Regions from separate parts of the Arthrobacter sp. StoSoilB19 genome, predicted to be linked through region 1. Evidence: riboswitches for the same ligand, from Rfam matches in the RefSeq annotation. Region 1 holds a riboswitch; the other holds the start of a gene.

Region 1 (4,206 bases):
CTTCTCTCGACGTTTATTACAAAATTTGCGTGCGGAACCGACTTGCTAAAAGCTTGGTTTCTCGCTGTGCCTCAACGCCGTGGGGTCGTAACCCAAGTGTTGGCGTAAGCACCGAAGATCAAGAATACGCTAAATCCATCTTCGGCCGCAAATGAGGCTGGTTCAGGCGGGCCGGCTGTGGTAGTAACCACAGCCCGGCAGGAACCGCCGCAACCGTGCTCCACCATCATAGCCGGGCCCGGCCCGCGGGGGTCAGGAATGCAGCCTCGGCGCGTCGAAGAACTCCACTTCCAGGCGGCAGGACTGCTTGAACGCCGTCACCATCGCCGCCCTCTCATGGTCCGGCGCGGTCCGTCCGGCTGCATCCACGATGGCGATGGCTTTGCGGGTGGCTTCGGCGAAGCCCTCGTCGGCGTACGTCCGGAGCCAGGCCGCGTAGGCATGGCCGTCCGGTTCGCCCGAGGCCAGGAACCGGGCGTGGAGCTTCCCGCCGACTTCGGCGTAGAGCCAGAAGCAGGGAAGCACGGCGGCGGCGAGGACGGCATAGCTGCCCGACGCCGACGCTGCCGTGAGGTGGTCCACGTATGACTTGGTGACCGGGCCCAGGCCCTTCGGGGCCGGGCGGGTGCTGAGCCACGAGCGGTGGAGTTCCGATTCCACCTCAAGGCACTGCTGCGCGGATCCGGCCCAGAAAAGCTGCTCGGCCTCCGAGGGGGCCAGCGCGCTGGCCCGTGCCAGCACCCTGGAGTAGCCGTTCAGGTAGAGGGCATCCTGCGCCAGGTAGTAGGCAAAATCCTTCTCCGGAAGGTCTCCTGACGCCAGGCCGTGGATGAAGTCCAGTGCGTAGATGTCCGCCAGGTCCTGTTGGGCTTCCGACCACAACCGGGCCGCGAAGCCGCCCTCCTCCAGGACCGGCCGCACGTGGTGGAAGTGGTGTACGGGGCCGTTCCCCTGGCCCACCTCCAATTGGCCGGAGTTCTCAAGTGCGCCGGCCAGCCAGGGCTTGACCGTTCGCAGTGATGCCTCCCAATTGCCCAAACGGGCCTGGACTGTTGCCATGGCAGAGGACAGGGAACAGCCCGTCCCGTGGCTGTTCCGCGTGGAAACCCGCTTCCCCTGCACTTCCACCACGTCCGGCCCCAGGAGGCCCGAAGTGTTCACCAGCGCATCCGGGCAGTCGAGGCCTGAAAGGTGGCCACCCTTGACCAGCACGGTGGCTCCGGTGGCTTCCGCCAGGCGCCTGCCCTGGTCCAGCGCGGTGTCCCAGTCCTTCGCCGGCTCCATGCCCAGCAGCAGCGCGAGCTCGGGAAGGTTGGGGGTGATGAGGTGGGCAAGGGGCAGCAGTTCCCGGAGCGCGGCTTCGGCGGATTCCTTCAGCAGCCTGTCGCCGCTGGTGGCCACCATGACGGGGTCCAGGACCACGACGGCGGGACGGGCCTTTTCGAGCCACTGGCGGACAGTGCGGATCACCGACTCGTCGCCCAGCATGCCGATCTTGACGGCGTCGATGCTGATGTCGTCACTGACCGCGTCCAGCTGCTGGGCCAGGAAGCCGGCCGGCGGGACGTGGACGGACTGCACGCCCCGGGTGTTTTGCGCCGTGAGTGCCGTGATCGCGGCCATGCCGTATCCGCCATGGGCGGCAATGCTTTTGAGGTCCGCCTGGATCCCGGCCCCGCCGGACGGGTCGGAGCCTGCAATGGAGAGGACGCGCGGGACATCGCGGCCCCCAGGCAGCGCGGGGGCCACGCCGGACGCTGTGGGCAGGGGCATGGAGAGGGTCGAAGACAACAGACATCCCTTCGCCGGTACTAGCCGGACAGGTTCAACGGGTGTGGATCTCAGCCGGCCTTCTGCGCGGCACCCCGTGTCGGGTTCCAGAGTAGCCGCTGGAGCGTACCCGGCGGAAAGGTGACAGCACCCGCGCATGCAGGAAGTCCCCGCCCGTGGACTGTTCCCCCTGGATTCATGGGGGACAGTCCGCACGACGGGGACTTCCTGGGTGGCGCGTTAACTGCGCCTTGGCTTAGAGCTCCGAGGCGGGGACGCCGACGCCGAGGATGATCGGTTCCCCTGCCGGCTTGCCGGGCTCCGCCGCAGCGGGCTGTGCGTTGGCGGTGTCCGGAACCTTGGCTGCGTGCGAGTGCCCCGCGCCTGTCGCCTGGACGTTCTCGTGGTGCTGGACAGCGGTTTCATTTGCGGCACCTTGGGCCCGGCTGGCAGCGCGGTGGCGCCGCGGCCTGCGTTGCCGGGACTGCTCCAGCGTGTGGTCGGAGTAGTCCTTTTCCGCCGGAGCTTCCACGGCGGCACGCGCCTCCGCTCCCCCGCCGGGCTGCTGTTCGGGCACCGACTGTTTGGGCGCTGACTGTTCGGCCGGCTTCACCGTGCCTGCGGCCTTGGCGGGCGCGTTCTCCACGGGGGAAGCCGGCTGGCCGAGGTGGGCGAAGGCTTCCGCGAGCCGGTCCAGCGTGAGGGCGGGCCTGGGATGCTGGTCCTCAGCGTGCTCCACGAAGGGAAGCGGGACTTCCTCGCCGCCGAAGGTCAGGACAGCTGCGGGGCGTGCCGGGCCATCGGCGTCGTGCTTCTCTTCAACAGGGACCTGCGCCGGCTCGGCGGACGGTGCCTGCCGGGTGGCTGCCACCTCATCGTCATGCAGGTGGGCCGCATGGGCGGCAGCCGCGATGTTCGCCAGGGCAAGCCGGGTGGCCTCTGCCTTGGCGTGCCGCTCTGCGTCTGTGGGGTCCGGCAGGACGGTGTGGACGTGGACAGCAGGCGCCGGGGCAGCCTCGGGCTGCTGGCCGCCGCGTCCCCGCCGCCGTTTGCGCTCGGGACGGACTCCGGGCTGGCCGCCATCGGCCCGCTGCCCTTCGGGGCGGTGGGCTTCCCCGCGGGCTTCGGGGCGGCTGTCGGCGCGCTGGACGTGGTGCTCGGCCGCCACAATGTTGGCGCGGCGGTGCTCCACGGGATCGTCGTGCGTCACTACGCCCCGGCCGGCGCAGGCCTCACACTGCTCGCCGAAGACTTCCAGCAGGCCCGTCCCCATGCGCTTGCGGGTCATCTGGACCAGGCCCAGCGACGTGACCTCGGCAACCTGGTGCTTGGTCCGGTCGCGGCCCAGGCATTCCACCAGGCGGCGCAGGACCAGGTCGCGGTTGGATTCGAGCACCATGTCGATGAAGTCGATCACGATGATGCCGCCGATGTCGCGCAGCCGCAGCTGGCGCACCACTTCCTCGGCAGCTTCCAGGTTGTTCTTGGTGACGGTCTCCTCGAGGTTGCCGCCGCTGCCGGTGAACTTGCCGGTGTTGACGTCCACCACGGTCATGGCCTCGGTGCGGTCGATGACCAGGGAGCCGCCGGAGGGCAGGAACACCTTCCGCTCAAGGGCCTTGTGGATCTGCTCGTCGATGCGCCAGGCGGAGAAGATGTCCTGGTCCTTGGTCCACTTCTCGAGGCGGCCCACCAGGTCCGGCGCCACGTACGTGACGTAGGCCTCGATGGTGTCCCAGGCCTCCTCACCGGAGACGATCAGTTTGGAGAAGTCCTCGTTGAAGACGTCCCGGACCACCTTGATGGTCAGGTCCGGTTCGCCGTACAGCAGCTCCGGGGCCAGGATCTTGGTGGACTGGGACTGGCTTTCGATGCCTTCCCACTGGGCGCGCAGGCGGTTGATGTCGTGCGTCAGTTCCTCTTCCGAGGCACCTTCCGCGGCGGTCCGGACGATGACGCCGGCGTGCTCGGGCAGGCGGTCCTTGAGGATGCGCTTGAGGCGGTTGCGTTCGACGTCGGGCAGCTTGCGGGAGATGCCGGTCATGGAGCCGCCGGGCACGTAGACCAGGTAGCGGCCGGGAAGGGAGATCTGGCTGGTCAGCCGGGCACCCTTGTGGCCGACGGGATCCTTGGTCACCTGGACCAGGACGGTGTCGCCGGATTTGAGCGCGTTCTCGATGCGGCGCTGCTTGCCTTCGAGGTTGACGGCTTCCCAGTTGACCTCACCGGCGTACAGCACGGCGTTGCGGCCACGCCCGATGTCCACGAACGCAGCTTCCATTGACGGCAGCACGTTCTGGACCTTGCCCAGGTAGACGTTGCCAATGAGCGAGTCCTGCTGGGTCTTGGACACGAAATGCTCGGCCAGGACACCGTCTTCAAGGACGGCGATCTGGATTCTGTCGTCGCGCTGGCGGACGATCATCTGCCGGTCCA
Region 2 (4,206 bases), 430 kb from region 1:
AAACGATGAGCTCAATGTTGTGCGGGTTCAGGATCCCCAGGCCGGTGCCGATCGGGGCACCCAGCGGCATGACGGCGGTGGCTCCAAGGTTCTCCAGCCGCAGGGCCAGCACAGGATCGTCGTTGGTGTAGGCGAAGACCTTGAAGCCGCGGTTGACCAGCTGCTCGGTGGCCTCGACCAGTTCCACGGCGTCCGGCAGGAGGGTTTGTTCATCGGCGATGACCTCCAGTTTCACCCAGTCTGTTTCCAGGGCCTCCCGGGCCAGTTCCGCGGTAAGGACCGCGTCCCTGGCCGTGAAGCAGCCGGCCGTATTGGGCAGGACCCGGATTCCATGATCCACCAGCAGCTGGAACAGCGAGCCGGTTTCAGCCGTGGAGTAGCGCCGCATGGCCACGGTGGTCAGTGCGGTGCCGGAGGCAAGGAGCGCCGCGCCCAGGCCATCGAGGCTGGGCGCTCCCCCGGTGCCCATGATGAGCCTGGAACCCAGCGCGACGCCGTCGATCACCAGGGCGTCGCCGGCACCGGCGTTTCCTGCAGGGTTGATGGTGCTGGTTTCGGTCATGGCGTCAGCCTCCCTGTACTGCTGTAACAAGTTCGATGTCGTCGCCGTCGGCGAGCGCGGTGGCGAACCATTGGCTGCGCGGCACCACCTGGGCATTGTGCGCGACGGCGACGCCGAGTTTCCCGCCGTCGGTCGCCTGTCCGTTGTCCGCCAGCGGGCGTCCGGTGACCTCGCTGACCAGCGTGGTGATCGAAGCTCCGTCGGCCACCGTGTGCGGGTTTCCGTTAAGGGTGATGTTCACGCAGTCTCCTTGATGTGGGGGCTTGTTGCTGCCGTTGCCGGCCTGGAAAACCGGTCCGGGCTGAAGGGACCCCAGCGGGGATCGGCCCTGCCGTCCAGCAGTTCCCTGCAGATGGCCGCCGCGGCGGGAGTGAGCAGGACTCCGTGCCGGAAGAACCCGGTGGCGATGATGAGTCCGGGGACGTGCCCGGCCTGTCCTCCCCCGGCGCCCGGAGCGGCCGGCACCCGGCCCAGGAGCGGCGCGTTGTCAGGGGTACCGGGGCGGGCGCGGGCGGTGCATTCCAGGAGTTCGAGTTCAGCGACGGCGGGCACCAGAGCCTGCGCATCCCGCAGCAGCTGGTAGACGCCGCCGGCACTCACGGCATCGGAGCGGGCGTCCTCCCGCTGCGTAGCTCCGATCACCACGGTCCCGTCCTGCCTGGGAACGATGTACACGGGGATGCCGTGGACCAGGCCGCGCACCGTTGACGTCACCAAGGGCTGAAGGTGGCGGGGAACGGCAAGGCGCAGGATATCCCCGTGCACGGGCCGCAGCGGCAGCTCAAGGCCGTCCGGCAGGCCGTCAAGCGCCCCCGCCTGCAGGCCATTGGCCACCACGGTCTCCGTTGCCAGCACCGTGCCGCCGCCGGCCAGGCGGACCCCGGAAACCGTTCCGCCCTCCCACAGCAGCCCGGCTGCCCGCTCCGGCACGGCAAAACCTTCCACTGCCCCGGCAACCGCCAGCTGGGGCTGCTCCTGCGCCGCGCCGGCCAGGGCCAGCCGCAAGGCGGCCACCAGGCGCCGGGGATCCACCTGGTGGTCCGCCGGGGTATCAAGTGCGCACGCAATGGCCGGGCTGAGCAGCGGCTCACGCTTCCGGGCCTCCCGCACGGTCAGGGGTTCCACCGCCAGCCCGTTGGCCTGCTGGACTGTGCGCAGGTCCATCAGCGCCCGGCGGTCGGCCGCGTCGGCACCCACGGCGAGGGTCGGCGTCGTCAGGTATCCGGAATCCGCGCCCGTTGCCCTGCCCAGCCCGGCGGCGAACCCGGGCCAGCGCGATGATGCGTCAAGCATCAGTTCCAGGAGCTCTTCCTCCTGGTAATGCAGTTCGCTGACGGGAGCCAGCATGCCGGCCGCCGCCCAGCTGGCGCCGGTACCGGGCGCGTCATCAATGAGGACCACCGAGCGCCCGGAACGCTGCGCCTCCCAGGCAATGCCGTGCCCCACCACTCCCCCGCCGATGACGGCAACGTCGGCCCGGAGGGTGGAGGGAATGGAGCTGCGGGCGGACCCGGGGTGATGGGTGAAGGGGGTACGCATGTGGGTTCCTTCCCTACGCCGGCATTAACCGGATCAGGTCAAGCGGTCGGCTCTGACGCCCTCTCAGCCCGGCGCTTTGTGACAGCCGCCGCGGGCTCCCGCAGTACCAGCCCAGTTTAGAGGAACTAGGCTTGCACGCATGAATGTGTCCACCCCATCCTTTCCCGCCGGCCACCACGCTCCAGCCACCGAAGTCGTCAATTCACGGGACAACGACGCCCTGAAGGCAGCCCGCCTGTACCTCTGCACCGATGCGCGCCGGGACCGCGGCGACTTCGCGGATTTCGTTGACGCCGCGTTCGCCGGTGGCGTGGACATCATCCAGCTGCGCGACAAGACCATCGAGGCGGCCGAGGAACTGGACCTCCTGGCGGTGCTGAAGGAATCCGCGGTACGGCACGGAAAGCTGTGGGCGGTCAATGACCGTGCGGACATCGCCGTCCTCTCCGGGGCACCGGTGTTCCACATCGGCCAGAAGGACCTGCCGCTGGCGGCGGCGCGCACGCTGGTCAACGGCAACGCCGCCATCGGGCTCTCCAGCCACACCACCGGGCAGGTGGACGCCGCCCTGGCAGCAACTGCCGGACCAGCCGGGCTGGACTACTTCTGCGTGGGTCCGGTCTGGGCAACCCCCACCAAACCCGGCAGGTCCGCCGTGGGCACTGACCTGGTGAAGTATGCCGCCGAGGCCTCACGGCAGGCGGCGGACCCCGTGCCCTGGTTCGCCATTGGCGGCATTGACCACGGAAACGTCCACCAGGTGGCGGAAGCCGGTGCGCGCAGGATCGTGGTGGTGCGCGCCATCACCGAGGCCTCCGATCCCGCCGCCGCTGCCGCCTCCCTCCTCGACGCATTGGACGCCGCCGCCGCCTGATGCCATATCGGCGGACTTGGAGCTACGCTGACTTTTGTGTCACATCATCGGCTGGCTCCAAACGTCCATGACCACAGGAACGCCCTGGAAGAGGCGTTGGGCCTGCTGCGCACCGAACTTGAACTGCCGGGACCGTACCCGGCTGAGGCAGTGGCGGATGCCCGGGCCGCGGTGGCAGCGCTGAGGCTTCCGTCCTATGACCTGACCGCCGTCCAGTTCGTGACCATCGATCCGGCCTCCTCCACGGACCTGGACCAGGCGGTGTTCATCGAACCGGACGGGAACGGCTACCGGGTAATGTACGCGATCGCCGATGTGCCGGCGTTTGTTGCGCCGGGAGGTCCCCTGGACGCCGAGACCCGGCGCCGCGGCCAGACGTTCTACGCTCCGGACGGCCGGATTCCGCTGCACCCGGAAGTGATCAGCGAGGGGGCAGGAAGCCTGCTGCCGGGCCAGGATTGTTCGGCTTTCGTATGGGACTTCACGCTCGACGGCGACGCAACGGTTGTGTCGGTGGGCGTCAGGCGGGCGCGGGTCCGCAGCCGCGACAAGCTCAGCTACAAGGGTGCGCAGGAAGACCTCGACGCCGGGACGGCCTCGCCGGTGCTGCGGCTCCTCCGCGAGGTGGGCCTGAAGCGGGTGGCCCTGGAGCGGGAACGCGGCGGGGCCAGCCTCAACATGCCCGAGCAGGAAATTGTCCAGCTGCCCGACGGCGGCTACCGCATTGCTGCCGTACCGCAGCTTCCCGTGGAGGACTGGAACGCGCAGATTTCCCTGATGACCGGGATGGCCGCCGCGCAGCTCATGCTGGAGGGCAAGGTGGGAATCCTGCGCACCATGCCCGCCCCGGACGAACGGTCGCTGAAGCATTTCCGGCTGCAGACCGAGGTGCTGGGCAGGCCCTGGGACGGTGAAGTCAGCTACGGCGAATACCTGCGTTCCCTGGATCCCACCGATCCCCGCCAGCTGGCCATCATGCATTCCGCCGGCATGCTGTTCCGGGGCGCCTCCTATACCGCCTTTGACGGAACGGTCCCCGAGGACGGCGTGCAGTCTGCCATCGGCGCGGCCTATGCCCACACCACCGCGCCGCTCCGCCGCCTGGTGGACCGCTTTGTGCTGGTGATCTGCGAGGCCCTCAGCAATGGCGGGGATGTTCCGGACTGGGCGCGGGAAGCCCTGCCGCTCCTGCCGGGCATCATGGCCGGATCGGACCAGCTCGCGTCCAGGA

The links. Region 1 has a riboswitch for thiamine pyrophosphate ahead of thiD (bifunctional hydroxymethylpyrimidine kinase/phosphomethylpyrimidine kinase). Riboswitches for the same ligand answer to the same signal wherever they lie in the genome.
Region 2: linked by a shared signal. The riboswitch ahead of thiO (glycine oxidase ThiO) and the one ahead of thiD (bifunctional hydroxymethylpyrimidine kinase/phosphomethylpyrimidine kinase) in region 1 are both predicted to bind thiamine pyrophosphate.

The regions. Positions count from the first base shown of each region.
Region 1 covers NZ_AP024650.1:2,474,254-2,478,459, forward strand. Annotated here, with positions in the region: gene thiD (bifunctional hydroxymethylpyrimidine kinase/phosphomethylpyrimidine kinase) at 253-1,773, opposite strand; TPP riboswitch at 1,781-1,878, opposite strand; gene LDO86_RS11370 (ribonuclease E/G) at 2,027-4,206, opposite strand, start outside.
Region 2 covers NZ_AP024650.1:2,901,974-2,906,179, forward strand. Annotated here, with positions in the region: gene LDO86_RS13290 (thiazole synthase) at 1-562, opposite strand, end outside; gene thiS (sulfur carrier protein ThiS) at 567-803, opposite strand; gene thiO (glycine oxidase ThiO) at 800-2,101, opposite strand; TPP riboswitch at 2,094-2,213, opposite strand; gene thiE (thiamine phosphate synthase) at 2,241-2,975, shown strand; gene LDO86_RS13310 (RNB domain-containing ribonuclease) at 3,012-4,206, shown strand, end outside.